DNA from 4 places in the Streptomyces yamdrokensis genome. Region 1 is predicted to be linked to each of the others. Evidence: riboswitches for the same ligand, from Rfam matches in the RefSeq annotation. Region 1 holds a riboswitch; each other region holds the start of a gene.
What was found. Region 1 has a riboswitch for cobalamin ahead of ACWZEH_RS02605 (ABC transporter substrate-binding protein). Riboswitches for the same ligand answer to the same signal wherever they lie in the genome.
Positions count from the first base shown of each region.

Region 2: another riboswitch for cobalamin. It lies ahead of ACWZEH_RS06785 (cobalamin biosynthesis protein); the one in region 1 lies ahead of ACWZEH_RS02605 (ABC transporter substrate-binding protein).
Region 3: another riboswitch for cobalamin. It lies ahead of ACWZEH_RS23425 (ribonucleoside-diphosphate reductase subunit alpha); the one in region 1 lies ahead of ACWZEH_RS02605 (ABC transporter substrate-binding protein).
Region 4: another riboswitch for cobalamin. It lies ahead of ACWZEH_RS27195 (energy-coupling factor ABC transporter permease); the one in region 1 lies ahead of ACWZEH_RS02605 (ABC transporter substrate-binding protein).

Region 1 covers NZ_CM132679.1:680,086-687,740, reverse strand. Annotated here, with positions in the region: gene ACWZEH_RS02615 (AfsR/SARP family transcriptional regulator) at 1-1,101, shown strand, start outside; gene ACWZEH_RS02610 (hypothetical protein) at 1,228-1,467, shown strand; cobalamin riboswitch at 1,892-2,103, shown strand; gene ACWZEH_RS02605 (ABC transporter substrate-binding protein) at 2,165-3,226, shown strand; gene ACWZEH_RS02600 (FecCD family ABC transporter permease) at 3,223-4,236, shown strand; gene ACWZEH_RS02595 (ABC transporter ATP-binding protein) at 4,233-5,111, shown strand; gene ACWZEH_RS02590 (hypothetical protein) at 5,389-5,595, shown strand; gene ACWZEH_RS02585 (right-handed parallel beta-helix repeat-containing protein) at 5,638-6,699, shown strand; gene ACWZEH_RS02580 (methyltransferase) at 6,822-7,655, shown strand, end outside.
Region 2 covers NZ_CM132679.1:1,644,124-1,651,778, reverse strand. Annotated here, with positions in the region: gene ACWZEH_RS06790 (cobyric acid synthase) at 1-257, opposite strand, end outside; gene ACWZEH_RS06785 (cobalamin biosynthesis protein) at 254-1,246, opposite strand; cobalamin riboswitch at 1,369-1,511, opposite strand; gene ACWZEH_RS06780 (hypothetical protein) at 1,655-1,876, opposite strand; gene ACWZEH_RS06775 (inorganic phosphate transporter) at 1,909-3,150, opposite strand; gene ACWZEH_RS06770 (class II aldolase/adducin family protein) at 3,370-4,071, shown strand; gene ACWZEH_RS06765 (alpha/beta hydrolase family protein) at 4,895-6,046, shown strand; gene ACWZEH_RS06760 (hypothetical protein) at 6,330-7,655, shown strand, end outside.
Region 3 covers NZ_CM132679.1:5,227,215-5,234,869, reverse strand. Annotated here, with positions in the region: gene mctP (monocarboxylate uptake permease MctP) at 1-444, shown strand, start outside; gene ACWZEH_RS23430 (GNAT family N-acetyltransferase) at 541-1,071, shown strand; cobalamin riboswitch at 1,170-1,309, shown strand; gene ACWZEH_RS23425 (ribonucleoside-diphosphate reductase subunit alpha) at 1,434-3,827, shown strand; gene ACWZEH_RS23420 (ribonucleotide-diphosphate reductase subunit beta) at 3,827-4,855, shown strand; gene ACWZEH_RS23415 (hypothetical protein) at 4,883-5,092, opposite strand; gene ACWZEH_RS23410 (GlxA family transcriptional regulator) at 5,187-6,149, shown strand; gene ACWZEH_RS23405 (bifunctional albaflavenone monooxygenase/terpene synthase) at 6,189-7,637, opposite strand; gene cyc1 (epi-isozizaene synthase) at 7,634-7,655, opposite strand, start outside.
Region 4 covers NZ_CM132679.1:6,109,890-6,117,544, reverse strand. Annotated here, with positions in the region: gene ACWZEH_RS27200 (ABC transporter substrate-binding protein) at 1-1,553, opposite strand, end outside; cobalamin riboswitch at 1,786-1,994, shown strand; gene ACWZEH_RS27195 (energy-coupling factor ABC transporter permease) at 2,025-2,774, shown strand; gene ACWZEH_RS27190 (energy-coupling factor ABC transporter substrate-binding protein) at 2,771-3,169, shown strand; gene cbiQ (cobalt ECF transporter T component CbiQ) at 3,176-3,925, shown strand; gene ACWZEH_RS27180 (energy-coupling factor ABC transporter ATP-binding protein) at 3,922-4,923, shown strand; gene ACWZEH_RS27175 (ATP-binding protein) at 5,313-7,073, shown strand; gene ACWZEH_RS27170 (roadblock/LC7 domain-containing protein) at 7,166-7,624, shown strand; gene ACWZEH_RS27165 (DUF742 domain-containing protein) at 7,621-7,655, shown strand, end outside.

The DNA of each region.
Region 1 (7,655 bases):
CGCGGCCTCGCGGTGGCCGGCGGCGGCGGTCTGCCGGCCGCCCTCGAACACCGGGTCTCGGCCGTCACGGCGGCGGAGGAACTCGGCGACGCCGAACTCACCGCCCGAGTGATCGGCGCCTACGACGTCCCGGCGATCTGGACCCGCTCGGACGACCCGGAGCAGGCGGCTCAGGTCGTCCGGGCCGCCGAGCGCACCCTCGCAGTCCTGCCCACCGAGGGCCACGAGGCCTCCAGGGCCCGGCTGCTGGCGACGATCGCGCTGGAATCGCGCGGTACGACAGGCATGCGCGGTCCGCAAGCCGCCCGGCAGGCCGAACAGTTGGCCCGCGCTCTCGGAGATCCGGCGCTGCTGGCGTTCACGCTCAACGCCGTCTTCATGCAGTCCTTCGACCGGACCGGGCTGGCCCCACGCCGGGAGTCGATCGGCAGAGAGCTGATCGACGTCTCCGCCCGGCACGGCCTGGCCACGTTCGAGATCCTCGGCCACCTCGTCCGGCTGCAGGCGCGCAGCGCCCTCGGCGACTTCATCTCGGCCGACCGGCACGCGGCCGCCGCCGACCGGCTGGCCGACCGTCACGAACGGCCGCTGGTAGCCGTGTTCACCCGGTGGTACGCCGCTCTGCGGCTGGACGCGACCGGCCGGGCGCCGGCCCCCGAGGCGGAGGGGGCCTACCGGGACGCGGCCGCCCTGCTGGACGGCTGCGGCATGCCCGGCCTGGCCCGGGGTCTGCTGCCACTGGCGCTGCTGTGCCTGCGTCTGCGCCATGGCCTGCCCCTGCGTCTCGACGGGACCGTCGACTGGGGACCGTACGCGGACTGGGTCCGGCCGCTGATGCTGATCGAACAGGACTGCCGCGCCGAGGCCGCCGAGGCCCTGCACGGGACTCCCGAACCGCCGCGCGACCTCCTCCAGGAGGCCCTGTGGTGCCTCACCGCCAGAGCGGCACTCGCCCTCGGTGACCGGGACGGCATGCGACGTGCCCACACCGCGCTCGTCCCGGCGGCCGACGAACTGGCCGGCGCGGGCAGCGGGCTGCTCACCCTCGGTCCGGTGTCGGCCCACTTGGCCGACCTCGCGGTCGCCCTCGAGCACGCGTGACACTTCTCGAGCGGGACGGTAGGTACAGCCTGCTGTACCACCGATCCGGCGGCCCGGGGGATCGGCCGGGCGGGGCACCGGTCCGTAGCGTCAAAGGCCTCGCACGCCTCGACGGAGGAGCCCTCCATGCCCCACACCGACCCCTCCCGCCGCACGCAGGCCGCCGACCGCGGTGCGGCACCGGACCGCAACAGCGGCGCGGTCGTGATCCGCACCCTGCTCTGGGTGGTCCTGACAACCAGCGTCGTCGGCAACACCGTGGCCTCGTCCACGGGGGCCGGTATCGGCGTGCACCTGGTCGTCGGTGGGGTCACCGCGCTGTGCGCCACCCTGTTGGTCGTGCGCCACCTGCGGAGCAACCGGTGAGAGTGCCCGTCCGGTCGGGTTCGCGCACCGCCCCGCGCCCACGACGAGAAGGGCGGGCCGGGCGCGCCGGGGTCTCGCGTGTGTCAGGCGTGCGGCGGCTTCCTGCTCCTCGTGGGCCGGGCCGGACAGGTGCGCCTGCTCGACGGCGGTCCGCAGAGGGCCGGGCCGGACGTCGAACAGCGGGTGAGCCGGGGGCGTCCCGCCCGGCACCCTCTCCACCGGCTCGGGGCCGGAGAAGGCCGGTAGCGCTCTGCCCACACCGGCGCGGCTCGGCGGGAGGCGTCCGTCCACCCGTGAGGGCGGCTGCGGCGTACTCGTCCGAACCCTCTGAGCAGCCCCACGCCCGACCGGTCCGCCACCACCGCAACCGACGGCACCGGGCACGGCGACTCCGTACGCTCCGTCCAGGTCGCCCGACCGATCTTGGTACGCTTCCGGAGCCAGTCGTGCCACATCCGAGGCCAGGGAATCCGGTGGAAATCCGGAACTGACGCGCAGCGGTGAGGGGGACGGGCGGAGCATTCGTGACGCCACTGGGGCGGCGGGCCGGCCGGAAGGACGGCGCGCACTGCCCTGGGAAGGCGCTCCGTCCGGGCGAACCCGAGTCCGAAGACCTGCTGGCACCCGGCCGCCATGGGCGGCGGGGTCCTCCGTAGGCCAGGCTCCGCGTACGAGCCCCGACAGGCAAGGCGTCCCCGTGCCCCGTGCTCTCTCCGTTCCCCGCTGCCGTGCCGCAGCCCTTCTCCTCACTCCCGCCCTGCTGCTCACCGCCTGCGGCGGTGGCTCGGGGGACGACGACGCCGACAAGGGCTCGGACAAGCCCGCCGCGTCCGGCCACCCGCTCACCCTCGACAACTGCGGACACCGGGTCACGGTGAAGTCCGTACCCCAACGGGTCGTCTCCCTCAACCAGGGCACCACCGAGATCCTGCTCTCCCTCGGCCTCGCCGACCGCATGGCCGGCACCGCCACCTGGACCGACCCGGTGGCGAAGGGCCTCGAGAAGGCCAACGCGTCGGTACCCCGCCTGGCGGACAACGGGCCGTCCTTCGAGAAGGTGCTGGACACCGAGCCCGACCTCGTCACGGCCTCCTTCGTCTCCACGCTCGGCAAAGGAGGCGTCGCCACCCGTGAGCAGTTCGAGGAGCTGGGTGTACCCACGTACGTCTCACCGGCCGACTGCGCCGCCGGAAAGGACAACGACAGCGGTGGTGACGGCTCCCGCAGCAGGCCGCTCGCCCTCGACACCGTCTACGGCGAAATACGCGACCTCGCCCGCGTGTTCGGCATCGAGGAACGCGGCGACAGGCTGGTCGCGGAACTGAAGGAGAGGGTGCGCGAGGCCACCGAGGGCCTGGACGCCTCCGGCACCTCCCTCATGTACTGGTTCGCCAACTCGCAGTCGCCCTACCTGGCGGGCTGCTGCGGCGCCCCCGGTGCCATCACCCGCGCGATCGGTGCCGAGAACGCCTTCTCCGACACCCGCGACGAGTGGCCGCAGGTCAACTGGGAGACCGTCGCCGACCGGGACCCCGACGTCATCGTCCTCGGCGACCTGACCCGCAGGTCCCAGACCGCGGAAACCGCCGAGGCGAAGATCCGTTTCCTGGAGACCAATCCGGCCACGCGCAACCTCGCCGCGGTGAAGGAGAAGCGGTACGTCCTGCTCAGCGGCCAGGCGATGAACCCCTCCATCCGCACCGTGGAAGGGATCGAGCAGGTCGCCGCCGGCCTGCGCGACTTCGGGCTCACCAAGTGAGCCTCCGCACCCTGCTGCCGGCCGGCGGCGGGCTCGCGGCGCTGGCCGCCTCCGTCGCCGTCGCCGTGACCATCGGGCCCGCCGACATCTCCACCGCCGACGTGTGGGCGTCGGTGGTGGCCCGTCTCGGCGGCGGCGAGAGCACGTTGACGCCGTTGCGCGACGGCATCGTGTGGAACCTGCGGATGCCGCGCACCCTGCTCGCCGCCCTGTGCGGTGCCGGACTCGCCCTGTGCGGCGCGGTCATGCAGTCCCTGCTGCGCAACCCGCTCGCCGACCCGTTCGTACTCGGCGTGTCCTCCGGGGCGTCCACGGGCGCGGTCGTCGTGGTGGTGCTCGGCGTCGGCGGCGGGGCGGTGTCGCTGTCGGCGGGCGCCTTCGCCGGTGCCCTGGTCTCCTTCGCGCTCGTGATGCTGCTCAGCCACAGTCTCGGCGGAAGCATGGACCGGGTGGTGCTGTCCGGCGTGGCGGCCATGCAACTCTTCTCCGCGCTGACCTCGTTCATCGTGCTGACCTCCGCCGACGCCGAGACCACCAGGGGCGTGCTGTTCTGGCTGCTAGGCTCGCTCGCCGGCGCCGACTGGGGTCAGGTGCTGCTGTGCACGGTGGTTCTCGTCGCGGTTCTCGTCGTCTGCCTCGGGCACTCCACCACCCTGGACGCCTTCGCCTTCGGTGAGGAGGCCGCCGCCGGTCTCGGCGTGCACATCGCCCGCACCCGCCTCGTACTGCTCTGTGCCACGGCACTGCTCACCGCCGTCCTGGTCAGCTGCGCCGGTGCGATCGGCTTCGTCGGCCTCGTCCTGCCGCACGCCACCCGAGCCCTCACCGGTGCCGGCCACGCCCGGCTGCTGCCCGCCACCGCGCTGGCCGGAGCGGTGTTCCTGGTGTGGGTGGACACCCTCGCCCGCACCGTCGTCGACCCTCAGGAGGTACCGGTGGGCGTGGTGACGTCCCTCATCGGCGTACCGGCCTTCATCGTCGTGCTCCACCGAGGCCGGAGGAAGACATGAACAGCCCTTGCCCGGACCGGCACAGCCCGGACAGGACCGACCCCGGACCGGGAGCGAGCGGGGCCCGTCCGGACGGAGGGCTGCGGGCCGACCGGGTCGGACGCCGGGTCGACGGCCGCCTCATCGTCGACGGTGTCACCCTCGCCCCGCGCCCCGGAGAGACCGTCGGCCTCATCGGTCCCAACGGCTCCGGCAAGTCGACGCTGCTGCGTCTGCTGGCCGGCGTCCTCGCGCCGTCCGCCGGCGTCGTCCGGCTCGACGGGCGGCCCCTGCCCGAGGTCGGCCGCCGGGCCGTCGCGCGCCGCGTCGCCACCGTCGAACAGCACGCACACACACAGACCGACCTGACCGTCCGCGACGTCGTCGCTCTCGGCCGCATCCCGCACCGCCGCGCCTGGAGCCCCGCGTCCGTCGCCGACGAACGAGCCGTCACCGCCGCCCTGGAACGCACCGGTCTGACCGGCCGGGCCGCCCAGTCGTGGCACACCCTCTCCGGCGGCGAACGCCAACGGGCCCAGATCGCCCGCGCCCTCGCCCAGGAACCGCGCGAACTGCTGCTGGACGAGCCGACCAACCACCTCGACATCCAGCACCAGTTGGACCTCCTCGGTCTGATCGCCGGACTGCCGGTCACCACGGTGATCGCCCTGCACGACCTCAACCTCGCCGCGATGTACTGCGACCGGCTCCTCGTCCTGCGCGACGGCCTCGCCTTCGCCGAGGGCCACCCCACCGACGTGCTCACCCCCGCCCTCATCGAGGAGGTCTACGGCGTCCGCGCCGAGGTGACGCGGCACCCCGGCCACCCGGTCGTCCGCTTCCTGCGCAGGCCCGGCACGGAACCCCACCGAGAGCGTCGCTCCGTCCGCTCCTGACCGGTTGGGCTTCGTCGTCCCTCCGAAGGAAGACAACTCCTCGTCCGGGTGAGGCGAACTCCGGTGGTGTGCCCGGAGACGTACGAGGGCTCGTCGCTGTTGCCCGTGCCCGGCTCCCCGGGCCCCGCCGTCCGCTTCGCGTCCTGGCTGGTGAACCACGTCGACGAGCCGTGTTCCGTCACCTTCCCGGCCGACGCCGCCGATTCGCTGCCCGAACCTCTGTCCGAGCTACCGGTGAGGAGGAGGCCGCGGACCGCCTCTGCCCGCACGGACGTGCGTGGCACCGGCCTACTCCACGTCGACGTACGCGTTCTTCGGCCACTCGGACTCCGGGCCGCCGGCCGAACCGACGGAGGGCGACGCCCTGGTCGTCCACTGGACCGGGCACGCCGGGATCAGCCGCGAGACCGCCCGGCAGGAGCTTTCCGGAGCTCCCCGCGAGGCTCGCCGCCGGGCGGTCCGAGGCCACGGCTCACCTGGGTGATCAGCGGTGGCGGGGCGTCACACCCCCTTTTAACTTCGGCACATGACCAAACCACACCTCATCTGTCTCACCTGCGCCGGGGTCGTCCTCGCGTCGGGCATCGCCGCCGCACCGTCGGCCGCACACCACATCGTGCACCGGGTACAGCCCGGCGCGTCGATCCAGAAGGCCGTGGACGCCGCGAGGCCGGGGGACACCGTCGTCCTCTCGCCCGGTATCTACAAGGAGAGCGTCGACATCACCACGCCGGACGTCACCCTGCGCGGCTCCGGCGCCGACCGCACCGTCCTGGTTCCCGGCACGGACGCCGACCGGGGCGCCTGTGCCGGGGCGGGACACGGCATCTGCGTGACCGGCACGGACAAGGCCCCCCTCGAGGACGTCACCGTACGCTCGTTGACGCTGCGCGGCTTCACCCAGAACGGTCTGTGGGCCACCGGCACCGACCGGCTCCGGGTGCAGGGCGTGACCGCCGAGAAGAACGGCAAGTGGGGCATCGCCGAGGAGCGCTCGGTACGCAGCGTACTCAGCCACAACGTGCTCGAGGCGAACGGCGACGCCGGACTGTTCGTGGCCAACACCACCGACACGGAGGAGGGCGCCCGGGACACCCGGAGGACGGTGATCAGCCACAACCGCATGGCCGGCAACGGCATCGGCCTCACCGTGCGGCGGCTGCGGAACCTGACCGTCTCCCACAACGAGGCCACCGGCAACTGCGCCGCCGTGTTCGTGGTGGGCGACGAGTCCAAGCCCGTCGCCGGCGACCTGCGGGTGACCCGCAATCACCTGCACGCCAACAACAAGCACTGCGCCGCCACACCCCGGCTCCCCTTCCTGCAGGGCACGGGCATCGTCCTCACCGGAGCCGAGGACACCCTCGTGGCCCGGAACCGGGTCGAGAACAACAAGGGCACCTCCCCGCTGTCCGGCGGTGTCGTGATCTTCAAGAACTTCATGGGCGCCGCCAACGAGCGCAACACCGTCCGCGACAACCTGGTCACCGGCAACAGCCCGGCCGACCTGGCCAACCGGGACACCGCCACGACCAACACCTTCACCGGCAACACCTGCACGCTCTCCGAGCCCGCCGGACTGTGCTGAACACCCCGACGCACCACCGACCCGCCCCTCATCCCCCCACCCCTCATCCCCCCCACCCTTCAGCTCCCACCCCTCAGCTCCCACCCTCCCTCCACGGCACAACAGAAGAAGCGAGGCGACGGATGACGACCGTTGATCCGGCTCCCCCACCCCCCATGCGGCTGCGGGAGCTCGTTTTCGGGGCGGCCTGCGCCGCCGCCGTACGCGCTGCCGTCCGCCTGGGCGTGGCGGACGCCCTCGACGGCACCCCCATGACCGTGGACGACCTCGCGGAGGCGGTGAAGACCCAGCCGCACACCCTGCGGCGGCTGCTGCGCGCCCTGTCGTGCCAGGGGGTCTTCACCGAGCACCCCGACGGTACGTTCGCGCACACCGAGATGTCCCGGTTGCTGCGGGAGGACGACCCGCACAGCCTGCGGTACATCGCCCTGTGGTGCACCGAACCATGGACCTGGAACGTCTGGCCGCTCCTCGACGAAGCGGTCCGCTCGGGCGGCAACGTCTTCGAGGACGTCCACGGCCGGGAGTTCTTCGACCACCTCGGCGAGGACGCCCCCGAGTCCGCGTACGTGTTCAACCGGGCCATGACGACGTCCAGCGAACAGTCCGCGCGGGACGTCGCCGCCCTGCTCGACCTGGGCGGCGTCTCCTCCGTCGTGGACATCGGGGGCGGCCAGGGCCACGTCCTGGCCGGGCTGCTGGAAAAGTACCCAAACCTCCACGGCACCCTGCTCGACCTGCCCGGCGTGGTGGACAACGCCGACCCCCGGCTGTGGGAGGACGGCGCGCTGGCCGGCCGGGCCCGGCTCATCGCCGGGGACTGCCGCCAGGACGTCCCCGTACGGGCGGACCTCTATCTCATCAAGAACGTCCTGGAGTGGGACGACGACAGCACCCGCCGGGTCCTGGCCAACGTCCGCGCGGCCGCGCGGCCCGGAGCGCGCGTCGTCGTCATC
Region 2 (7,655 bases), 960 kb from region 1:
CGTTCCCCGCCGGGCTTGAGCAGCACCGGGTTCATCAGTGCGTGCGGCTCCACCCGGCAGGCCTGGGCCTGCATGGCCTGCGCCCGGCCGATCTCGGCGCCCTCCCGCGTCACGAACGAGTTCAGCGACATGTTCTGCGCCTTGAACGGCGCGACCTTGACGCCCTGCCGCACCAGCCACCGGCAGATCCCGGCGGTCACCACACTCTTGCCGGCGTCCGACGTCGTACCGGCGACCAGCAGGCCTCCACCGCTCATGACGTACGTCCCTTCCCGCGGCGCGCCGACCGCGTGACCGACCGCGTCACCGCTCGCACCACGGGCCGCGCGACGACGCCGGCACCGAGGGCCAGCCAGCCGACGCGGCGCGAGAGCCGTACCGCGCGGTCGATGTCCGCCACGGTCACGGCACGGCCGCCGCCGTTGAGGACGGGCCGGTGCTCGACCCGCCCGGCGTAGGACAGCGTCCCCCCGAGCCGCACGCCGAGCGCGCCCGCGAAGGACGCCTCCACGGGCCCGGCGTTGGGACTCGGATGTTCGGCGGCATCCGCGCGCCAGGCCCGCACGGCACCCCGCGGGTCCGGCCCGGCGGCCGAGGCGAGGACGGCGGTCAGCCGCGCCCCGGGCCACCCGGCGACGTCGTCGAGGCGCGCGGAGGCCCAGCCGTACCGCAGGTGGCGGGGGGACCTGTGGCCGACCATGGCGTCCAGGGTGTTGACGGCCCGGAACCCGAGCAGTCCCGGCACACCGGCGACGGCCCCCCACACCAGGGCGCCCACCACGGCGTCGGAGGTGTTCTCGGCGACGGACTCCACGACCGCGCGGGCGATCCCGTCGGCGTCCAGCGCCTGCGGGTCCCGCCCGCACAGGTGCGGCAGCCGCGCCCGGGCCGCCGCGACGCCCTCGGCGGTCCCGGACTCCAGGGCGCGCCCGATGGCGCGGGCCTCCCGGGCCAGCGACGTCCCTCCGACGACGGCCCAGGTGGCCGCGCCGGTGAGGGCGACGGAGGCGGCGGGGGAGGACCGTGCACAGCGGGCGGCCAGGCTCCCCAGAGCGACGGCCCCGCCGACGCAGACGGCGGTGTGCAGCGCGCCCCGGCCCCGGTCGTCCCGCCACAGCATGTGTTCCACGGCAGCCGCGGCCCGCCCGAAAGCGGCGACCGGGTGCCCTCGGCGGGGATCGCCGAGGAGCAGGTCGCCGAGGAGGCCGGCAGCGGCGCCGTACGCGAACGCGCGATCGGCACCCATGGGTTCAGCCGGTGAGGGATCCGGTGGGGATGGCCGCCCCGGGCGGGGGCGGGGCGTCGCTGGTCGACCTCGACAGGCAGCCGGGCATGGCGATATGTCCTCACTCAGGGTGTCCACGCCCTGGTTCGACGAGACCGGCGGCGAGAGTTCCTGGCTCCCGGGGTGGTTCACCCCGGTGACAGTGGCGGGACCGCGCCGGAATCGCACCGGCTTCCTCTCCTGCCGCCCGTATTGGCTTCGGCAGTCCACCATGGTCCGGAAGAACCGTCAACTTGCCGTTGACCTGCGAGGCTGAAGTGTGCTGAGGCCCACAGAGGGGTTCCGGAGGATGGACCCCGAAGGCGGCACGGGCACGGCGAACGGGCGGTACGGAGGCAACGTGCCCCGCACCGCCCGTCGGACGGACCGTCAGGCCATGATCAGGTGGATCCCGTATGCCACCGCCGCCGCGCACGCCGCGAAGCAGGCGTAGGCGCCGGTGACCGCGAGGGTCGCGGACCCGCCCCGGGCCGCAGCCCGTTCACGGTGGGACAGGCCGGTGATGCCCAGGGTGAACAGGGCCACCAGAGCCACGGTGACCACGAGGCTGACGCCGAAGACGGAACCGAGGGAGGCCCAGTCGATCTTCATGGTGCTCTTCTTCCTTCGCGTCCTGCTGGGGGTCAGACCGTGGTTTTGGCCGGAGGGGCCGTCGGGTCGGTGGGGGCCGGGACGGTGGCCGAGAGTTCGTCGCTCACGTGGCCCGCCGGCGGGGTGGCCACCGCGGCCATGGCCGCGGTCACGACGCCGCTCTGCTCCTCGTCGGTCTCGTTCACGTTGGTGTGGTCGATGACCTCGCGCCGGGAGATCTTCCAGATCGCCGCGCTGGAGCCGACCAGGAAGACGGCGACGAGGGCGGTGCCCCAGCTGCCGAAGCCGCAGATCCACTCGGCGATCGCCGCGACCAGGGCCGCCGCCGGCAGCGTCAGGCCCCAGGCGACGAACATCCGGGTGGCCGTCGACCAGCGGACCACGCCGCCCTTGCGGCCCAGGCCCGCACCCATCACCGAACCCGAGACCGAGTGCGTGGTGGACAGGGAGAAACCGAGGTGGGAGGAGGCCAGGATGACCGTCGCGGCGCTGGTCTGGGCGGCGAAGCCCTGCTGCGGCTGGAGGTCGGTCAGGCCCTTGCCCATGGTGCGGATGATGCGCCAGCCGCCGAGGTAGGTGCCGAGCGCGATGGCGATGCCCGCGGAGAGGATGACCCACATCGGCGGGTCGGAGTCCGGGGCGAGGGTGCCGCCGGCGACCAGGGCCAGGGTGATGATGCCCATCGTCTTCTGGGCGTCGTTGGTGCCGTGGGCCAGGGAGACCAGACCGGCGGAGGCGATCTGGCCGGCCCGGTACCCCTTCTCGGACGCCTTGCTGTCGGCCGACCTGCGGCCCATGCGGTAGGTCAGCCGGGTCGCGAACATCGCGGCCAGGCCGGCGACCAGCGGCGCGGCGATCGCGGGGATCAGTACCTTGGTGACCAGGACGTCGCCGTGCACCGCGCCGAAGCCCGCCGAGGCGACGGTGGCGCCGATCAGGCCGCCCATCAGGGCGTGCGAGGAGCTGGACGGCAGACCGACCAGCCAGGTCAGGAGGTTCCAGAGGATCGCGCCGACCAGTGCGGCGAAGATGACCTCGGGACGGATGCCGGCCTCGTCGACGAGGCCCTTGGAGATCGTGTTGGCGACCTCCACGGAGAGGAAGGCGCCCACCAGGTTGAGCACGGCGGACATGGCCACCGCGACCTTGGGCTTGAGAGCACCGGTCGAAATGGTCGTCGCCATCGCGTTCGCGGTGTCGTGGAAACCGTTCGTGAAATCGAACGCGAGTGCGGTTACCACCACAATCGCGAGGATCAGCGAGAAGCTTTCCATTTACCCAAGCAATCGTTCGAAGTCATTGGCGTGTTGAACGTAGGTAACCTGAATGAACGGAAGATGAACTGGGATGGGCATTGGGGTGACCGTGATGAAGCCGATTGCTCCAGGGCCGGCCGGAGGCGGTTGCGGACGGGCAGTCGGGGGGCGGGCGGGCACGACCGGGAGCCGGAGCACGCCGTTGAAGAGATTTCGGTCACCCGGCAGGATCACGGCATGGCTGAGCGACAGGTCGACCGGCGGGGCGCGAGGAAACGGCGGGAGCGGCCGGCGAGCGACGAGGAGGCCCGCGCCTGGACCGCCCTCGTCGGGGCGGCCCGCCGAACCGTCGTGGACGGGTTCGTCGTCGGAACCTCCGGCAACGTCTCGCTGCGGGTGGGGGACACCGTGCTGGTCACCCCCTCGGGGGTGCCCTACGACCGGCTGACGCCGGACGACGTCACCGGCGTCGACCTCACCGGCCGGCAGGTCCTCGGGACCCTGGCCCCGACCAGCGAGCTGCCCATGCATCTCGCGGTGTACCGCACGACCGGCGCCCGCGCGGTGGTGCACACCCACGCCGTGCACGCGACGGCCGTCTCCACGCTCGTCGACGAACTCCCGCTGATCCACTACATGGCCGCCGCGCTCGGCGGACCCGTACGGGTGGCCCCGTACGCGACCTACGGCACCGACGAGCTGGCCGGGAACATGCTGCGTGCCCTCGAGGACCGCACCGGCTGCCTCCTCCAGAACCACGGCACCGTCACCTACGGCGCGACCCTCGACCAGGCCTACGACCGCACCGCCCAGCTGGAGTGGATGTGCAGGCTCTGGCTGACCGCCTCGTCCGTCCCCGGCCGCTCCCCGAACCTCCTGTCGGCCGACCGGCTCGCAGAGGTCACGGACCGCCTGCAGAGCTACGGCCGGCACGGCTGACCGGCTGACCGGCTGTGGCGGGTGACGGGGCGGGACCGGAACGGCCGGCCGCCACCGGCGTCGTCTCCCACGGCGGGGCGTCCACCGACCGGGGGCCGGTCGGCCGGGGGGGGGCCGGTTCCCGGGCCCGCCGGCCGACGGAAGCCTCCGGACCGCCCACGCGCTCACGGGCAGCGCGGCTGAGCGACCGGCGGCCGGTGGGGGGCGGCACGCTCCGGAGCGGCCGGCCGTCGCCGCCGGTGGAGTCTCCCCGGCGGGCGTGTCCACCGCGTGGCCGGGTGGCCGGCCGGCCCGGTCGGCTTCCGGGGCTGCCGGCGGGGAGCAGGCGCCGGCTGGATCATCCACGTGCTCACGTACTCACGTGCTCACGGGCAGCGGGGCCGGGCCGGCCGATGCCGGAGGGTGGCGGTGGCGTCGCCCGGAGCGGCCGGCCGACGCCGGTGACGGCCCCCCGGCGTAGCCTCCATCGACCGCGTGACCGGGCCCTCAGGGGTCCTTGCACCATGAACGCCCGATGAGGTCGCGTGGTCCGGTGCCGGGGGTACCGCCCACGCCTTTCAGGCAATGGGGGAGCATCGCGAGGCGCCACAGAGCCCTCGTGGCGGAGCTGCCAGGGCTTTCCGGCAACGCGGCGAGGTCCGGTGCCGGGCCGCGCGGCCCGGGCGGGCACAGTGCAAGGACCCCTTGGCAGCCCGGCGACCTGGCGACTCGGCAGCCCGGCCCCCCGGCTGCCGCCCGGCCCGGCGACCGGGCGTACCCGGCAGCCCGGTCCCGTGCGACCGCCGGGGTGGCCGGGCGGCAGGTCCACCGGGACACTGGGTGGGTGCGTACTGTCAGAACGACGGCCGCTGCCGTCACCGCCGTGATAGGGGCCTCCGTCGCCGCGGTGGCGGTCGGCAGACTTGCCAGCGACGCCGCCCTCAAGGCGCCGCCGGGCAGACCCCTGCCCACCGAGCCCCGGCTCACCGTGCACGGCGTCGCCGCCGGACAGGTCACCCTCACCCGGCACCTCGCCGCGCTGCGGCCCGGCCGCTACGGCCTCGCCGGTGACGGCGCACACGCGGTCGTCGGCCCCGTCCTGGCCGGCGTTCCGTCCTCCGCCGACACCGTCGTACGCCGGGTCGAACGCGTCGTACGGGGCACCCTCGAGCCCGGTGACCGGGTCTGGTTCACCCCGAACCTCTACGTCGGCGATCCGGGGACCGCCCTGGGCCTGGACCACACAGACGTCGACGTCCCCGGCGAACTCGGCCCTCTACCCGCCTGGTTCGTGCCGGGAGTCCGGGACACCTGGGTGCTGGCGGTGCACGGCCTCGGCACCACCCGGGAACACACCATGAACCTCATGGAGTTCCTGCACCGGCACCACTTTCCGGTGCTCGCCCCCGCCTATCGGGGCGACCGGGGCGCGCCGCGCTCGCCCGACGGCCTCAACCACCTCGGCGAGACCGAGTGGCGCGACCTCGACGCGGCGATCAGGTACGCGGTGGACGCCGGCGCCCGGCAGGTCGTCCTGCTCGGCTGGTCCACCGGCGCGACCATGGCGCTGCGCGCCGCCGCCCGCTCCGGGCTGCGCGACCACGTCGCCGGGCTGGTCCTCGACTCCCCGGTACTCAGCTGGGAATCGACACTCCGGGCCCTCGCCGCCGCCCGGCGTACGCCCGGCGCGCTGCTGCCCCTGGCGGTCCGCGCCGCCCAGGGCCGCACCGGCCGCCACGGCGACCATTTCGGTCATCACCAGGGTGGTCGTCACCCGGGCACCCCGGGGCCGGAGCGCGTCGGCATCCCCGCCCTGATCGTCCACGGCCCCGGCGACGCGGTGGCCCCCTGGCTGCCCTCCCGCCGCCTGGCCGCCGCCCAGCCCAACACGGTCACCCTGCACACGGTCGACAACGCTCCGCACGGCGCGATGTGGAACGCCGACCCGCACACCTACGAAGAGGTGCTGCGCCGCTTCCTCACCCCTTTCATGTGACCGCCGCGCACCGCGGCGGCCCGCGGGACGGCCGTGACCGCCGGTCCCGCGGGCCACCGCCGGGATTCCGCTCCGCGGCGTGTCCGCGGCCTGTCCCGGCCTGTTTCCTTCCTCCGACCGTCCGTGCTCCCCGGTGCGTTGGCCTTCCCCTTCGCCGCGTGTGACATTCCGTTTGGGTTTTCGGACCGTCAACCGCGAGACTGCACCCGTGACGTCCCGTATCCCGCGCGACTCCAGGCTTCGACTTGTCCGCCCGCGACCCCTGGCCGCCGCACCCAGGGCAATGAACCAGCAGCGCTCGCGCCGCCCCGCGCCGCGCCCGCCGGAAGGCACCCCGGCCCCTGCGGAGCTGGCCCGAATGGCACGCTCCGGTCTGGCCGGTGCGGCCCGCGTCGCCCGCTGGGCCGACGCGGCCCTGGGCCCCGGCCGGGGCAGCGCCACGGCCGCCGGCCAGGCCATCCTCTCCGACGCGACCGCCGAATGGGCGGCCGACGATCTGGGTCTGACCCCGGATCAGGTCCGCGCCGACTGGGACACGGCCCGGCTCGCCGGCCTGGTCGAGGTGCACGGCGACACCGCCCGCCCCGGCTGGCGGCTGCGCGCCTGGAACCGCGACGACAGCGCCGTGCTGCGCGGCTGGGTCGCTCTGTTCGACGCCTGGTCGCTCGCCCACCCGGAGCCCGAGGGCCATGAGCCCGCCGCCGTGGGCGAGGTCGTCTCGGCCATGCCACAGGTGCTCTCCTTCCTCCAGCTGTCGGCCGGCCCGGTCCCCGTCCCGCAGCTTCTCGACCTCCTGCAGCAGCGGGTCACCGAACTGCGCACGGAACGCTGCGAGGTCGACTACGGGCCCCGCCCCTCCGACCCCGCCCACCCCGAGCCCCAGCTCAGACCGGCGGAGGCGCCCGCCTTTGCCCCCACCGGGCCGGGTGCCGACGACGCCACGCTCGCCCCGCTCCTCGACTGGGCCCTGAGCGCCCTCGCCGCCGTGGGCGCTCTCACCTGCGGCGAGGGACAGGCCACCCTCACCCCGCTCGGCAGCTGGGCGGTCTGGGTCAAACTGGAGCAGATCTGCGTCGCCGCCCAGAGCCCCGCCGGGAACATCGAGCAGGGTGCCGAGGACATGCTCCGCGGCTGCGCCCAACTGCGCCCCAACGCCGCCCGCGCCGAGTACCGCGCCTGGCTCGCCGCCCGCCCGGTGGGCAGCGCCGTCACCGAACTGCTCGACGCCGCCCGCGGTGAGGACGCCCTGCTGCGCGGCCTCGCCTTCGAGGCGCTGCGGGTCGTCGGCGCCCCCGCCGAACCCGAGGTCCGCGCAGTCCACGACGAGCCGACCCTGCGGCCCTACGCCCTGCTGTGGCTCGCCGAGCACGAGGGCGCCGACCCCGAGGACGCCCACGAGGTCCTCACCCGGTCGGAGGCCACCTGGCTGTGGGTGGACACCGCCGCCGCGGTCGCCGACCACGGGGAGGCTCCGCTGCTGGTACGGCATCTGGAGTCCGCGGTCCAGCCCACGGTCCCCGCGCTGCTGAACGAGGTGCGTGCCGTCGGGCACCCGCGCACCGTCCAGGTCCTGGTCGCCCTGGCCGCCGCGCACCCCGATCCGGCCCTG
Region 3 (7,655 bases), 4.5 Mb from region 1:
CTCACCATGGACAAGACGGTCGCCATCAACTTCCAGCTCCTCGGCGGCATCTGGATCCTGCAGACCTTCCCGGCGCTGGTGGGCGGCCTGTTCACCCGCTGGTTCCACCGCTGGGCGCTGCTCGCTGGCTGGGCGGTCGGCATGCTCTACGGCACGGTCGCGGCGTACGGGGTGGCCTCGCCGACGCAGAAGCACTTCGGCGGTTCGTCGCAGGAGATCCCGGGCATCGGCGAGATCGGCTACATCGGCCTCACCGCCTTCGTGATCAACGCTCTGGTCACGATCGCCCTGACCTTCGTCCTGAGGGCGGTCAAGGCTCCCGAGGGCGTCGACGAGACCCGGCCGCAGGACTACACGGCGGACGCGGGCGACCCGGGGGTCAGCACCGAGCTGCCCCTGGACACGGCCGGCAAGGTCGATACGGCCGCCGAGGGCACACACTGACGCGGTACGGCGAGGGCACACACTGACGCGGTACGGCGAGGGGCCGCCGGATGTCTCCGGTGACCCCTCGCCGTACCCGTGGGGCACACTCGCCCCATGGACACCGTCATCCGGCCGGTGGAGCCGTACGAGTTCGAGGAGCTCGGTGAGATCACCGCGCAGGCCTATCTGCGCGACGGGCTGCTCGACTTCGGGGAGAGCGACGCGTACCTCGGTGAGCTCAGGGACGTCGCCGGGCGGGCCGCGGCCGCCGGGGTACTGGTCGCCGTGGAGGGGACCGGGGCAAAGGCGGGCGGCGCGGGGAGAGTGCTGGGCGGGGTGACGTTCGTACCGCGCGGCGGGCCGATGGCCGACATCGCCGGGCCCGGCGAGGCGGAGATCCGGATGCTCGCGGTCGCCCGTGCCGCCCGGCGCCGGGGTGTCGGGGAGGCCCTCGTCCGCGCCTGCGCCGACCGGGCACGGGCCACGGAGGGGTGCGTACGGGTCGTGCTGTCGACCCGGCGGACGATGCGTGCGGCCCACCGCGTCTACGAGCGTCTCGGTTTCGTCCGCTCTCCCGGGCGGGACTGGAACCCTGTCCCGCACCTGGACGACATCACGCTGCTCACCTATGAGCTGACGCTCTGACACCCCTGCGCCCCTCGCCGCTCGCCGCTCGCCCCTGCGCCGCAATACCCGCCGGGACACAAGATATGGGACTGCCGACAGCACCCGGCACAAGATGTATGCTCATGCTCGCTGTCGCCGCAGGGGAATCCGGTGCGAATCCGGAACTGTCCCGCAACGGTGTACTTGTGCGTGTTCACGTTTCCCGTGTGCCCGCACGGGCTTGAGTCCGAGGACCTGCCGACAGTGCACCCGGCCGTCCGGTCCGGGTGCCCGACGTCCGGGCCTCGTGGAATGGGCCGGTGGACGCGTGGCGCGTGTGCGTGCCCGTGCGCTGCCCCCTGCCCTTGCGAGGCCCCGTGCCGAGCGAGGGAGAGCCCCACGTGACCATCGCGCCAGCCGATCCTGCTTCAGCGGTCGACGTGAGCGACGGCCCCGGTGCCGCGCTGCTGCGGACCCTGACCGAGCTGACCGCAGACCTCCAGGGCGCCGACCCCGGCCGGGTCGCCGCCGCCGCGCTGCGCGGCCGGTCCGCGCACGCGGACGAGACCGAGCTGCGCGAGCTGGCCACCGAGGCGGCGGCCGGACTCATTTCCGAGGACCCCGTCCACTCCCGGCTCGCCGCCCGGCTGCTGACCCTCGGCATCCGCGCCGAGGCCGCCTCTCAGGGGGTCACGTCGTTCACGTCGTCGATCGCGACCGGTCACCGTGAGGGTCTCGTCGCGGACCGGACCGCCGCGTTCGTCCTGGGGCACGCGGACCGACTCGACGCGCTGATCGACCCGCAGGCCGACGACCGCTTCGGCTACTTCGGGCTGCGCACCCTGCACAGCCGCTATCTGCTGCGGCATCCGGTGACCCGCAAGGTCGTGGAGACACCGCAGCACTTCCTGCTGCGGGTCGCCGCCGGCCTCGCGAAGGACGCCGGGAACACGGACGTCCGGCCGGTGGACGAGGTCGCCGCGCTGTACGGCCTGATGAGCCGCCTGGAGTACCTTCCCTCCTCCCCCACCCTGTTCAACTCCGGTACCCGGCACCCCCAGATGTCGTCCTGCTACCTCCTCGACTCCCCGAAGGACGAGCTGGACTCCCTCTACGACCGCTACCACCAGGTGGCCCGCCTCTCCAAGCACGCCGGCGGCATCGGCCTTTCCTACTCCCGCGTCCGCTCCCGGGGTTCACTGATCCGCGGCACCAACGGGCACTCCAACGGCATCGTCCCGTTCCTGAAGACCCTGGACGCCTCGGTCGCCGCCGTGAACCAGGGCGGCCGGCGCAAGGGCGCGGCGGCGGTCTACCTGGAGACCTGGCACTCTGACGTCGAGGAGTTCCTGGAGCTGCGCGACAACACCGGTGAGGACGCCCGCCGTACGCACAACCTGAACCTCGCGCACTGGGTGCCGGACGAATTCATGCGCCGGGTGAACGCCGACGCGCCCTGGTCGCTGTTCTCCCCGTCCGACGTTCCGCACCTGGTCGACCTGTGGGGTGAGGAGTTCGACGCGGCCTACCGGGCCGCCGAGGCCGCGGGCCTGGCACGCAGGACGATCCCCGCGCGGGAGCTGTACGGGCGCATGATGCGGACCCTCGCCCAGACCGGCAACGGCTGGATGACGTTCAAGGACGCCGCCAACCGCACCGCCAACCAGACCGCCGAGCCCGGCCACGTCGTCCACTCGTCCAACCTGTGCACGGAGATCCTCGAGGTCACCAGCGACGGGGAGACCGCGGTCTGCAACCTGGGCTCGGTCAACCTCGGCGCGCTCGTCGACCGGGACGCCGGTGACCTGGACTGGGTGCGGCTGGACGAGACCGTGCGCACGGCCGTCACCTTCCTCGACCGGGTCGTGGACATCAACTTCTACCCGACCGAGCAGGCGGGCCGCTCCAACGCGCGCTGGCGCCCGGTGGGGCTGGGCGTGATGGGCCTCCAGGACGTCTTCTTCGCCCTGCGCCTGCCCTTCGACTCGCCCGGGGCCCGGCGGCTCTCCACCCGGATCGCGGAGCGGATCATGCTCGCCGCGTACGAGACCTCCGCCGACCTGGCCGAACGCGAGGGTGTCCTGCCGGCCTGGGAGCACACGCGGACCGCCCGGGGCGTGCTGCACCCCGACCACTACGACACCGCTCTCGCCTGGCCCGAGCGGTGGTCGGCGCTGCGCGAGCGCATCGCGTCCGTCGGCCTGCGCAACGCGCTGCTGCTGGCGATCGCGCCGACCGCCACCATCGCGTCCATCGCCGGCGTGTACGAGTGCGTCGAGCCGCAGGTGTCCAACCTGTTCAAGCGCGAGACGCTGTCCGGCGAGTTCCTCCAGGTCAACCCGTACCTGGTGAACGATCTGAAGCGGCTGGGCGTGTGGGACGCGCGGACCCGCGAGGCGCTGCGCGAGGCCGGAGGCTCGGTGCAGGAGGTCCCCTGGATCCCCGAGGAGGTGCGCGAGCTGTACCGGACCGCGTGGGAGATCCCGCAGCGCGGTCTGATCGACATGGCCGCCGACCGCACCCCGTTCCTGGACCAGTCGCAGTCGCTGAACCTGTTCATGGAGACGCCGACCATCGGCAAGCTCTCCTCGATGTACGCCTACGCCTGGAAACGGGGTCTGAAGACCACGTACTACCTGCGCTCGCGTCCGGCGACCCGCATCGCCCGCGCGGCCCAGGCGCAGACCACCACCGCCCCCGTTCCCGCCCCTGCCCCCGTCCGGCAGCCGGCCGCCGGCCCCGAGGCCGTCGCCTGCTCCCTCGAGAACCCCGAGTCCTGCGAGGCCTGCCAGTAATGACCAGCACCACGGGCGCCACCCGGACCCAGAACCTCCTCGACCCGGGCTTCGAGCTCACCCTGCGCCCCATGCGCTACCCCGACTTCTACGAGCGCTACCGGGACGCGATCAGGAACACCTGGACCGTGGAGGAGGTCGACCTCCACTCGGACGTCGCCGACCTCGCGGAACTGAGCCCCGCGGAACAGCATCTGATCGGCCGCCTGGTGGCGTTCTTCGCCACCGGCGACTCGATCGTGGCCAACAACCTCGTGCTCACCCTCTACAAGCACATCAACTCCCCGGAGGCGCGGCTGTATCTGTCGCGGCAGCTCTTCGAGGAGGCGGTGCACGTCCAGTTCTACCTGACGCTGCTGGACACCTATCTGCCCGACCCCCAGGACCGGACGGCCGCGTTCGCGGCCGTGGAGAACATTCCGTCCATCCGGGAGAAGGCCGAGTTCTGCTTCCGGTGGATGGACTCGGTGGAGAAGCTGGACCGGCTGGAGACGCGGGCCGACCGTCGCCGCTTCCTGCTCAACCTGATCTGCTTCGCCGCGTGCATCGAGGGTCTGTTCTTCTACGGGGCGTTCGCCTACGTGTACTGGTTCCGCAGCCGGGGCCTGCTGCACGGTCTGGCGACCGGCACCAACTGGGTGTTCCGGGACGAGACGATGCACATGTCCTTCGCCTTCGACGTGGTCGACACCGTCCGCGAGGAGGAGCCGGACCTGTTCGACGACGAGCTCCGGCAGCAGGTGACGGACATGCTGCGCGAAGCGGTCGAGGCGGAGCTGCAGTTCGGGCAGGACCTGTGCGGTGACGGGCTGCCGGGCATGAACACCGGGTCGATGCGGCAGTACCTGGAGTGCGTGGCCGACCAGCGGCTGACCCGCCTGGGCTTCGAACCGGTGTATGGATCGGACAATCCGTTCGCGTTCATGGAACTCCAGGGGGTCCAGGAGCTGACGAACTTCTTCGAGCGGCGTCCGTCCGCGTACCAGGTCGCCGTGGAGGGCGCGGTCGACCTGGACGAGGACTTCTAGCCCGTCGGGCTCGGGTGCCGCCCCGTCTCATGCCGCCCGTGCGGTGCGGCGCGGGGTGGCACCCCGTGCGGGGGCGTGGTGCCGCTCGGCGGCGGCTCGGCCGGTCCCGGCCTGCTTCAGCTGCCGGTCGATCCTCCGGTCGTGCGCGATGCCGATGGCGGCGGGGAGGACCATCGGGACGAGCAGTCCGAGAACGGTCAGCATTCCGATCAGTGCTTCCACCTGTGTCGTATCCATGGACACCACTGTCACGCCTGACACTCCTTACCGAACAGTGGCAGGGCTGCCGCACACCCTCGATTTACTGCCAGCGGCAGGGCACACTGGAGCCATGCTCCGCAACGTCGCCGCTGTCCTGCTCGACAACGTGAACCCCTTCGAACTCGGCGTCGTCTGTGAGGTCTTCGGCGTCGACCGCAGCGACGACGGCCTGCCCGTCTACGACTTCGCGGTCGCCTCCGCGGAAGGCCCCTCGCTGCGCAGCAACACGGGTTTCACCATCCAGGTCGAGCACGGCCTGGACCGGCTGGAGGCAGCGGACCTCATCGCCGTACCCGCCGGGTCGTGCTACGAGACGCGGGACTTCCCGCCCGAGCTGCTGGAGGCGCTGCGCCGGGGCGTGGACCGGGGGGCCAGGGTGCTCAGCGTCTGCTCCGGCGTGTTCGTGCTGGCCGCCGCCGGCCTCCTCGACGGCCGGCGCGCCGCCGCGCACTGGCGGCACGCGGAGGCGCTGACCAGGAAGTACCCCCATCTGACCGTCGAACCGGATGTGCTCTACGTCGACGAGGACCCCGTGATCACCTCCGCCGGCACCGCCGCCGGGATCGACGCCTGTCTGCATCTCGTCCGCAAGGAGCAGGGCCCCGGGGTCGCCAACCGGATCGCCCGGCGCATGGTGGTGCCCCCGCACCGGGACGGGGGCCAGGCCCAGTACATCGAGCGCCCGCTGCCGCTGCCCGGCGGCGACAGCGTGGCCGAGGTGCTGGTGTGGATGGAGCGGCATCTCGACGAGGAGGTCACCGTCGAGCAGCTCGCGGCCCGCGCCCTCATGTCCCCGCGCACCTTCGCCCGCCGCTTCCAGCAGGAGACCGGCACCACGCCGTACCGCTGGATCCTGCGCCAGCGTGTGCTGCTCGCCCAGCGTCTGCTGGAGGGGACCGACGAGACGGTGGACGCGGTCGCGGGCCGTACGGGCTTCGGCAACGCGGCCGCGCTGCGCCACCACTTCGTACGCGCCGTGGGAACGACCCCGAACGCCTACCGGCGGACGTTCCGTGGCCCCGAGGCCGCGTGAACGCCCGCCGGAGGTGACGGTTCCGCCGGCTGTGACGGTTCAGCGCGCGACCGGCCTCAGCATCAGCCGGTTCGGGCGCAGGGTGATGCCCACGCGGGTGGTGCCGTCCGAGCCGGGCACGTGCTCGAAGCGGAACTTCGTCGCCAGCGCGGCCGCGATCAGGCTGAGCTGAGCCATCGAGAAGTGATCGCTCGGACACTTGCGGTTGCCCACGCTGAACGGACTCATGGCGTATTTCGGAACGTCCTTCGCACGCTCCGGAAGCCAGCGGTCCGGGTCGAACTCCAGGTTGCGCTCGTACGACTTCGGATCGCGCTGGATCGCGAACGGACTGTAGATGATGTCCGCCCCGGCCGGAATGCGATAGCCACCGAGCTCCGTATCCCTGACCGCCCGGCGGGTCAATATCCAGACAGCGGGACGCAAACGCATGGCTTCGACGACGACATTGTTGGTGTGCGTGAGCTTGTGGATGTCCTCGAATGCCACCGGGCGGCCTCCGGTAACGGCGAGAACCTCGTCGCGCATCCTGTCACCGTGTTCCGGATGCGTGGCAAGTGCCTGCAGCAACCACATGATCGTGGAGCCGATCGTTTCACCGCCGGGGGTGAGTATCGCGAGCACCTGGTCGTGGATCTCCTGCTCCCCGATCGGGTCGCCATTGTCGTCCTTCGCCTCCAGCAATGCCGTCAGCAAATCGTCCGGCTTTTGACCGGATGCACGGCGCTCGACGACGATCTCGTCGACCACACGATGCAAATCGGCCAAGGCCCGGTTGAATTCGCGATTGGCCGGAAGAGGCAGCTTGTACAGCGGACCGAGCGGCAGCACCATCCGCCGGTACATGCCGCGGAAGACGGTGGAGAGCGCGACGCACAGCCGGTCCGCCCGCTCGTCCGTGTAACCGCCGCGCAGGAGACAGCGGGCGGCGATGCGCACGGCGACCCGGAACGCCTCGGTGGTGCAGTCGACCGGCTCCCCCGGCGCCCAGCGCCCGGTCAGCGCGTGGGCCTCCTCCTCGATGACCGGGCCGTAGGCGGGGATCGCGTCGAGCCGGAAGGCGGGCTGGATGGTGCGCCGCTGGCGCCGGTGCAGCGGGCCGTTGGCCGTGGCCACGCCCTCCTTCCCGAGCAGGTCCTCCATCGACTCCCACAGGGGGCCGGAGATGATGTAGTCGGTGCTGAGGGCCAGCGCCCCGGTGAGAGCGGGCGTGGTGACGGCGTACACGGTCTTGGGGCCGAGCCTGAGCCGCACGATGTCGCCGTGGTCGCGCAGCTGGGACATGAAGGCCAGTGGATCGCGGACCAGTTTGAGGCCGTGGCCGAGGCCGGGGACCCCTCCGCCGGCCACCGGCGCCACGCGCGGCCCGGTCGCGTCGGCCCTCACCCGGGCCGCCTCGTCGGATGCTGCGGTCGTCGCGGATACCGCGGTCGTCGCGGATGCTCCGGATGCGTCTGGTGCGTCGGGTGTCACCGACTCGACGGTCATTTCTCACCTGCCGCTTCG
Region 4 (7,655 bases), 5.4 Mb from region 1:
GGTTCGACCTGGGTGGTGAGCCCGTCCCAGCGGTCGGCGAGGACGTAGAGGTGGTCGATGTGGGTGAGGAAGGTGTAGCCGGGGTTCTTGGCGAGTTCGCGCTGGAGGTCGTCGTAGGCGGCCTTGCGGTCCTCGGGGTCCTGGCTGCGGCGGCCGGTGTCGAGGGCCTCGTCGACGGCGGGGTTGTCGTAGCGGGCCATGTTGTTGAAGCCGTCGCCGGCGAGGGAGGAGTGGAGCAGGGTGTAGAGGCCGAAGTCGGGGTCGCCGGTGCTTCCGAAGCCGGCGAGGACGGCGTCCTCGCCCATCCGGGGTTCGATGACCTCCCAGGTGGCGCCCTCGACCTTGACGTCGATGCCGGCCTTCTTGGCGTCGGAGGCGTAGGCGAGGGCGTGGTCCTGGCGGACCTTGTCGCCGGAGGGGTAGAAGAGGGTGAAGGCGGCCCGGGTGCCGTCCTTGGCGCGGATGCCGTCCTCGCCGTCCCGGCCGGTCTTCCAGCCGGCCTCGTCGAGGATGCTGCGGGCCTCGTCGAGGTCCTGGGGGCGTTCGATGTCCTTGGTGTACCAGGGGTCGTCCAGGGGCAGCGGGCCGTAGGCGGGGCGGCCGGCTCCGTCGAGGATCTTGTCGACCATGGCCTCGCGGTCCACGGCGAGGTCGAGGGCGCGGCGGATCGCGGTGTCGCCGGTGACCTCGTTCGCGGTGGGGAGGGTGACGGCGCGGAAGTCGTAGGAGGTGGCCTGGTAGGTCTTGCGGCCGTCGTCGTTCTTGAAGGTGGCGGCGAGGTTGGGCGGGAGGGCCGCGCCGTCGAGGTCGCCGGAGCGCAGGCGGGTGGCGCGGACGTCGTCGTCGGCGATGACCGCCATGGTGAGCTTTTTCACCTTCGGGGCGCCGCCCCAGTAGTCCGGGTTCGCCTTGAAGGTGAGCTTCTCGCCCTTGCTCCAGCCGGTGAGGACGTACGGTCCGGTGCCGACCGGCTCGGTGTTGAAGGCGCCGGTGTTGGGGTCCTGCCCGGCGGTGATGTGCTCGGGGACGATGGGCAGGACGGTGCGGGCGGCGAAGGCCGCGTACGGGTACCTGAGGGTGAAGACGACCTTGTCGTCGCCGTCCGCGCGGACCTTCTCGACAGCGTCCAGTTCGCTCTTGGCGGTGTTGTTGGTCTTGTCGTCGAGCACCGTTTCGTACGTGTGGACGACGTCCTCGGCGGTGAGGGGTTCGCCGTCGCTGAACGTCACGCCGGAGCGCAGGGTGTAGGTGTAGGTGCGGCCGTCGTCGCTGATCTCGGGCAGGGCCTTCGCCAGGGCGGGCTCGAGTTCCAGGTCCGCGTCCCGGGCGAGCAGTCCGTCGAAGATCTTGGAGTTGCCGTCCTTGCCGTAGCCGAGCAGGGGGCTGAGGGTGTCGGGTTCGGAGGGAACGCCGATCACCACGGACTCGGCGGACCCGCCGCCGTCCGCACCGGCGTCCGAGCCGCCGGTCGGCGCCGAGCAGGCGGCGGCCAGCGCGAGCGCGGCGGCCGTGGTCGCCGCGCCGGTGGTACGCCGTATTCGTCGGGTCGTCATCGAACCTCACACCTCTGCTGACTGGAATACGTTGTTGCATATTAATTGCAGCAAGGTTCTGCCCAGGGCCCCGGCCCCTCATGCCGACGTTTCGGGGAACAGCGGCCGCCGGGTGCCGCCCCTGTCATCGGCGTGCGTCGGGTGTCAAGGCCGCAGGTGTGCGCCGGGGTACGAGCTGTGCGGCGCCGTCCGCGCGCCCCCGGCACCCGCTTGTCACCGGGCCGGAGCCGGTCTACTGTCGCCACGCCTTGGTGAACGGGAAATCCGGTGCGACACCGGTGCGGCCCTCGCCACTGTGATCGGGAAGTCCGGCTCCGGCCCCTGGTCCTGTCCCCGACAGGACCGACGGGCAGCCACTGGGTCCCCCCTGGGACCCGGGAAGGCGGAGTTCGGGCGGTGGTACCCGTCAGCCAGGAGACCGGCCAAGGCGCGTCAACCATCCACGAGGTGCTGGAGAGGGTCTGCCGAGTCATGCACATTGCCGAAGGTTTTCTGCCACCGGCGCACGCGGTCGCCTGGGGTGTCGCGGCGGCGCCGTTCGTCGTCCACGGCGCCCGGTCACTCATCCGTGAAGTCAGGGAACATCCCGAGAGCACGTTGTTGCTCGGCGCCTCGGGAGCGTTCACCTTCGTTCTGTCCGCGCTGAAACTGCCGTCGGTGACCGGGAGTTGCTCCCACCCCACCGGCACCGGGCTGGGCGCCATCCTGTTCCGGCCGCCGGTCATGGCGGTGCTGGGCACCATCACCCTGCTGTTCCAGGCCCTGTTGCTCGCCCACGGCGGGCTGACCACGCTGGGCGCCAACGTCTTCTCCATGGCGGTCGTCGGGCCGTGGGCGGGGTACGGCGTGTACCGGCTGGTCCGGCGGTACGGGGCGCCGCTGATGGCGGCCGTGTTCTGCGGCGCGTTCGTCGCCGACCTGTCCACGTACTGCGTCACCAGCGTGCAGCTGGCGCTCGCCTTCCCCGACCCGGGGAGCGGGTTCCCGGGCGCGCTCGGGAAGTTCGGCTCCATCTTCGCCGTCACGCAGATCCCGCTCGCGGTGAGCGAGGGGTTGTTGACCGTGCTGGTGATGCGCCTGCTGGTGCAGTCCAGCAGGGGTGAACTGACCCGTCTCGGCGTGTTGGTGGCCAAAGCCGCCCGCAACAGGCCTGCCGCGTCGGCGCCGGCGCCGGCGACGGCGGGGACGGGAACGGGAACGGAATCGGAGGTGGCGCGATGACCAGGAACGCGAGGATCAACACGCTGCTGCTGCTCGCCGTGGCCGCGCTCGCGGTGCTGCCGCTGGCGCTCGGGCTCGGCGACCACAAGGAGGAGCCGTTCGCCGGTGCGGACGGTGAGGCTCGGACCGCGATCACCGAGATCGAACCGGACTACGAACCGTGGTTCTCGCCACTGTACGAACCCCCGTCCGGTGAGATCGAGTCGGGGCTGTTCGCCCTCCAGGCCGCCGGCGGCGCGGGGGTCCTGGCGTACTACTTCGGGGTGCGGCGCGGACGCCGGCAGGGTGCGGAGCGGGCACGGGAGCAGCAGCCGGTGCCCGGCACCGGACCGGACACCGGACCCGGCGCCGACGCGGGCGCGGGCGCGGCGGTCTCCCCCGGGCCCCGGGCCTGATCGCGCGTGCTGCCGATCGACGCGGCGGCGCACAGCAGTCGCTGGCGCCGCCGTCATCCGGTGGACAAGGCCGTGCTCGGACTGGGGCTCACCGTGCTCGCCGTCTCCCTGCCGCCGTGGCCGGGCGCGGCCCTGGTGCTGGTGACCGCGCTCGCGGTGCTGCTGGGCCCGGCGGGGGTGCCGGGCCGGCGGCTGTGGCGTGCCTACCGGGTGCCGCTGGGCTTCTGCGTCACCGGGGCGCTCACGCTGCTCGTGCAGGTGGGCGGACCGGACGGGTTGGTGTCGCCGGCCCCTGAAGGGCCGCTGCGCGCGGTTGAGTTGCTGCTGCGCACTTCGGCGGCGTCCCTCGGGGTGCTGCTGTTCGCGTTCACCACGCCGATGTCGGACCTGCTGCCGCGCCTGGTGCGGGCCGGGGTGCCCGCACCGCTGGTGGACGTGGCCCTGGTGACGTACCGCATGAGCTTCCTGCTGCTCGACTCCGTGCGCCGGGTCGGTCAGGCGCAGGCGGCCCGGCTGGGGCACACCACCCGGGCGGCGTCGTGGCGTTCGCTGGGCGGGCTCGGCGCGACGGCGTTCGTCCGGTCCTTCGACCGGGCGGCGCGGCTGCAGGCGGGGCTCGCCGGACGCGGCTACGACGGCACGTTGCGTGTCCTGGTGCCCGAGGCGCGCATCTCCGTACGGTTCACGGCCGTGAGCGTGCTGCTGCTCGTGGCGCTGGCCGCCGCCACCCTTCTCCTGGAAAGCCGGATGTCATGAGCGCTCCCCCGCCGAACGGTCCCGCGCGGAACGATCCCGCGCGGAACGATCCCGCGCGGAACGATCCCGCGCGGAGCGGTCCCGCACCGGACGATCCCGCGCTGGTCGCCCTGCGCGACGCGTCCTTCGCGTACGAGGACGGTCCGGCCGTGCTGAGCGGCCTCGACTTCGAGGTGCGTCAGGGGCGCGCGCTCGCGCTGCTGGGCCGCAACGGCAGTGGCAAGACGACGTTGATGCGGCTGCTGAGCGGTGGACTGCGGCCGAGCGGGGGCGAGTTGACGGTGGAAGGCCGGCCCGTGCGATACGACCGCAAGGGGCTGACGCGGTTGCGGACGACGGTGCAGCTGGTGGTGCAGGACCCCGACGACCAGTTGTTCGCGGCGTCCGTGGGGCAGGACGTGTCGTTCGGGCCGCTGAACCTCGGGCTGTCCGACACGGAGGTGCGGGCGCGGGTCGCACAGGCGCTGGCCGCGCTCGGCATCACCGCGCTCGCCGAGCGGCCCACCCATCTGCTGTCCTACGGGCAGCGCAAGCGGGCCGCGATCGCGGGGGCGGTGGCGATGCGACCGCGTGTCCTGGTCCTGGACGAGCCGACCGCGGGCCTCGACCCCGACGGTCGGGAACGGCTGCTCGCCACCCTCACCGGGCTGCGTGAGCGGGGCACCACGGTCGTCATGGCCACCCACGACGTGGACCTCGCCCTGCGCTGGGCCGACGACGCGGCGCTGCTCACACCGTCCGGGGTGCGTACCGGGCCGGCGGCCGTGATGCTGGCCCGTACGGACCTCCTCGCGGCGGCCGGGCTGCGGCTTCCGTGGGGCATCGCGGCCGCGCACCTGCTGCGTGCGTGGGGGCTGCCGGCCGATGGGGGCGCCGCCCCTCGCACCCCGGAGGAGCTGGCAGCGGTCGCCGCGACCTGCCGGCGGAGTGCTCCGCCCACTGACCGCATCACCCGGAAAGTCCCCCTTACCGGTGATCCCGACGACCCCGCGTCGTGAATCCGTACAATCACAACAGCGTTCTACTGCCGTACAGTTGGCCGAAAATCAGCTATCAAGGACAGGGCGGGCGCCCCGAACCGGCTTCGAAGCGGAGGGCGTTGCGGATGCGAGGGACAAGCGGTACCCCTGCTTCCAAGTCTCTCGGCGCGCTGGTGGCCGCCGACAGCCGTACCACGCGGCTGTGTTCCACCCGCAAATTCACGACGAAATCGGCTCCGACGACGGACCACACGCGCAGACGAGGTTTCACCCACATCCGGATGACTAGCATGGGGCCAGTTTTCGTCCGGACAACGGCCGTCCTTTTGGCGGATCCGTCCCGGCCCGCGGTCGGCGCGCGCCGTCGGCTCTTTTCTCCCCGCACTCGAGCACCGAGGGACCGCTGAATGTCAGTGCCTGCACCGCCCAGTCAGCACCGGCCGGAGAAGGCGCCCCAGGCCTCGCCGGCCGTCCCCGCGATCGCCCTGGTGGTGAGCGCGGCGGCCGCGGGGACGGCGGTGGCGACGGCGCCCGCCGCCGCCACCACGTGGACGCTCGTGTCGGCCGTGGTCGCCTGGTGCTGCGTGGCCGTCACGGTCCTCGTCGGCGCCCTGCTCGTCCGCCGGGCCCGCCGGGCGGCCTGGGAACGGGGTGGCGAGGCGGACCGGCTGAGGGAGCAACTGGACCAGCTGAACGCCGAGTCGGCGTACCTGGTGAACGTCACGATGCCGGCCGTCGTCAAACGGCTCCGTGAGGGAACCGGTGCGGGGGACGCCCTCGCGAGCGTGGCCCCGCCGTCCGACCCGCAGCTGCGGCGGATCACGCACTCCTTCGCCACCGCCTGCGCGGAGTCCGCCCAGCACGCCGAGGCCCTGAACACCGAACTCCTGCAGGTCCGGCAGGAGCTGGACGAGATCGCCGCCGAAGTGGAGCGGCTGACGCACAAGGCGCTGCCCGCCGCCGTGGCGAAGCTGCGCGAGGGCAGCTCGGCGGACACCGTGCTCGCCGAGTTCGAGTGGTCGCACGCCCCGATGCTCCGGGCCCCCGCCGAATCGTTCGTCCGGGAGCTGGCCCGCAGCGAGCGCCGGGCCGCCGCCGCGCAGGCCACCTCGGCGAAGTCCCTGAGCCGCGTGCAGGCCAAGGCGGTCAGCATGCTCGCCGACCTGCGGGAGATGCAGGAGCGGCACGGCGAGGAGGTCTTCGGCGATCTGCTGAAGCTGGATCACAGCACGTCGCAGCTCGGTCTCATGACGGACCGCCTCGCGCTGCTCATGGGCGGCCGGTCCAGCCGGGCGTGGAACAAGCCGATCGTGATGGAGAGCATCCTGCGCGGCGCGGTCGGCCGGATCGCCGCCTACCGGCGGGTGCGGCTGCACTCGTCGAGCAGCGCCGCGGTCTCCGGGTTCGCGGCGGAGGGCGTGATGCACCTGCTCGCCGAGCTGATGGACAACGCTGCCAACTTCTCGCCGCCGATCGACGAGGTCCACGTGTACGTGGAGGAACGCAGCGCCGGCATCGTCGTCACGATCGAGGACAGCGGCCTGAAGATGGCGGACGCGGCGATGCGCCACGCCGAGGAGGCGGTGGCCGGCCTCGCGCCCGACCTCGCCTCGCTGCAGGGCACGCGGCTCGGTCTCGCCGTCGTGGGACGGCTGGCGACGAAGTACGGCATCGATGTCAACTTCCGGCCGTCCTCGCGCGGCGGCACCGGCGTCGTCGTCCTGCTGCCCCCGCAACTGCTCGCCCAGCAGCGGGACCCGGGCCCCGGGCAGGCCACGGGCCGCCCGCCCGTCGCCCCGCCCGTGGCCGGGGCCACGCCCGCACTCCCCGCCACACCTGCGCCCGCGCCCGCGCCCGCCGCGGAGACGCCCCGCACCGCACCGCCGCAGCCTGCCGCCGAGCGGCCCTCCGAGCGGCCGAAGCTCCCCGAGCAGGGCAGGTCCCGAAGCGCCACGCCGAACGGGCTGCCCGTCCGCAGACCCGGACGCACCATGGCCGAGGCGGAACACGAGCGTGAGCAGCGCCGGTCCTCCGCCGGCCCTGCGAACGACACCCCGGCGGACGGTCCGCCGCGCGACGCCGGCTCCCGCTTCGGTGCCTTCCACCGGGGACGCCAGTCCAAGAACAGGACCGGCGGACCGGAATCCGGGCCGCCGGCGTCCGCGTAGGCCCACGCCCTCGTCTCCCCGTACGGCGCCCGGGGCATCGGCGTCCCATCCCCCCTCCCCCGCTCGAGTTCGTGAGATTGGAGAAACGGGCGGTGACCGGTCAGCCCGGCACCACCGTCCCGACACCCACCATGCAGACCACCGACAACAGCCTCACCTGGCTTCTGCAGAATCTCCTGGAGCGCACCCCGGGCACCCGGCACGCGCTGGTGCTGTCCCGGGACGGCCTCAAGCTGTGCTGGTCCGAGCATCTGTCGCTCGACCAGGCCGACCAACTGGCGGCGATCTGTTCCGGAATCCAGGCGCTCGCCCAGGGCGCCTCCGTCGAGTTCGGCGACGGGACCGGCGGGGTGCGTCACTCCATGACCGAGTTCCACGGCGGCCTGCTGTTCATCGTGGAGGCCGGTGAGGGGGCGCACCTGGCGGCCCTCGCGGACGAGAGCGCCGACCCGAGCGTGGTGGGCCATCAGATGACGGAGCTGGTCGAGCAGATCGGGGAGCACCTGCGGGCCGAGCCCCGGACGTCCGCCCAGGGAAGCGCCACGTCGTGATGCGCAGGCCCGTGGACACCGGTGACCCCGA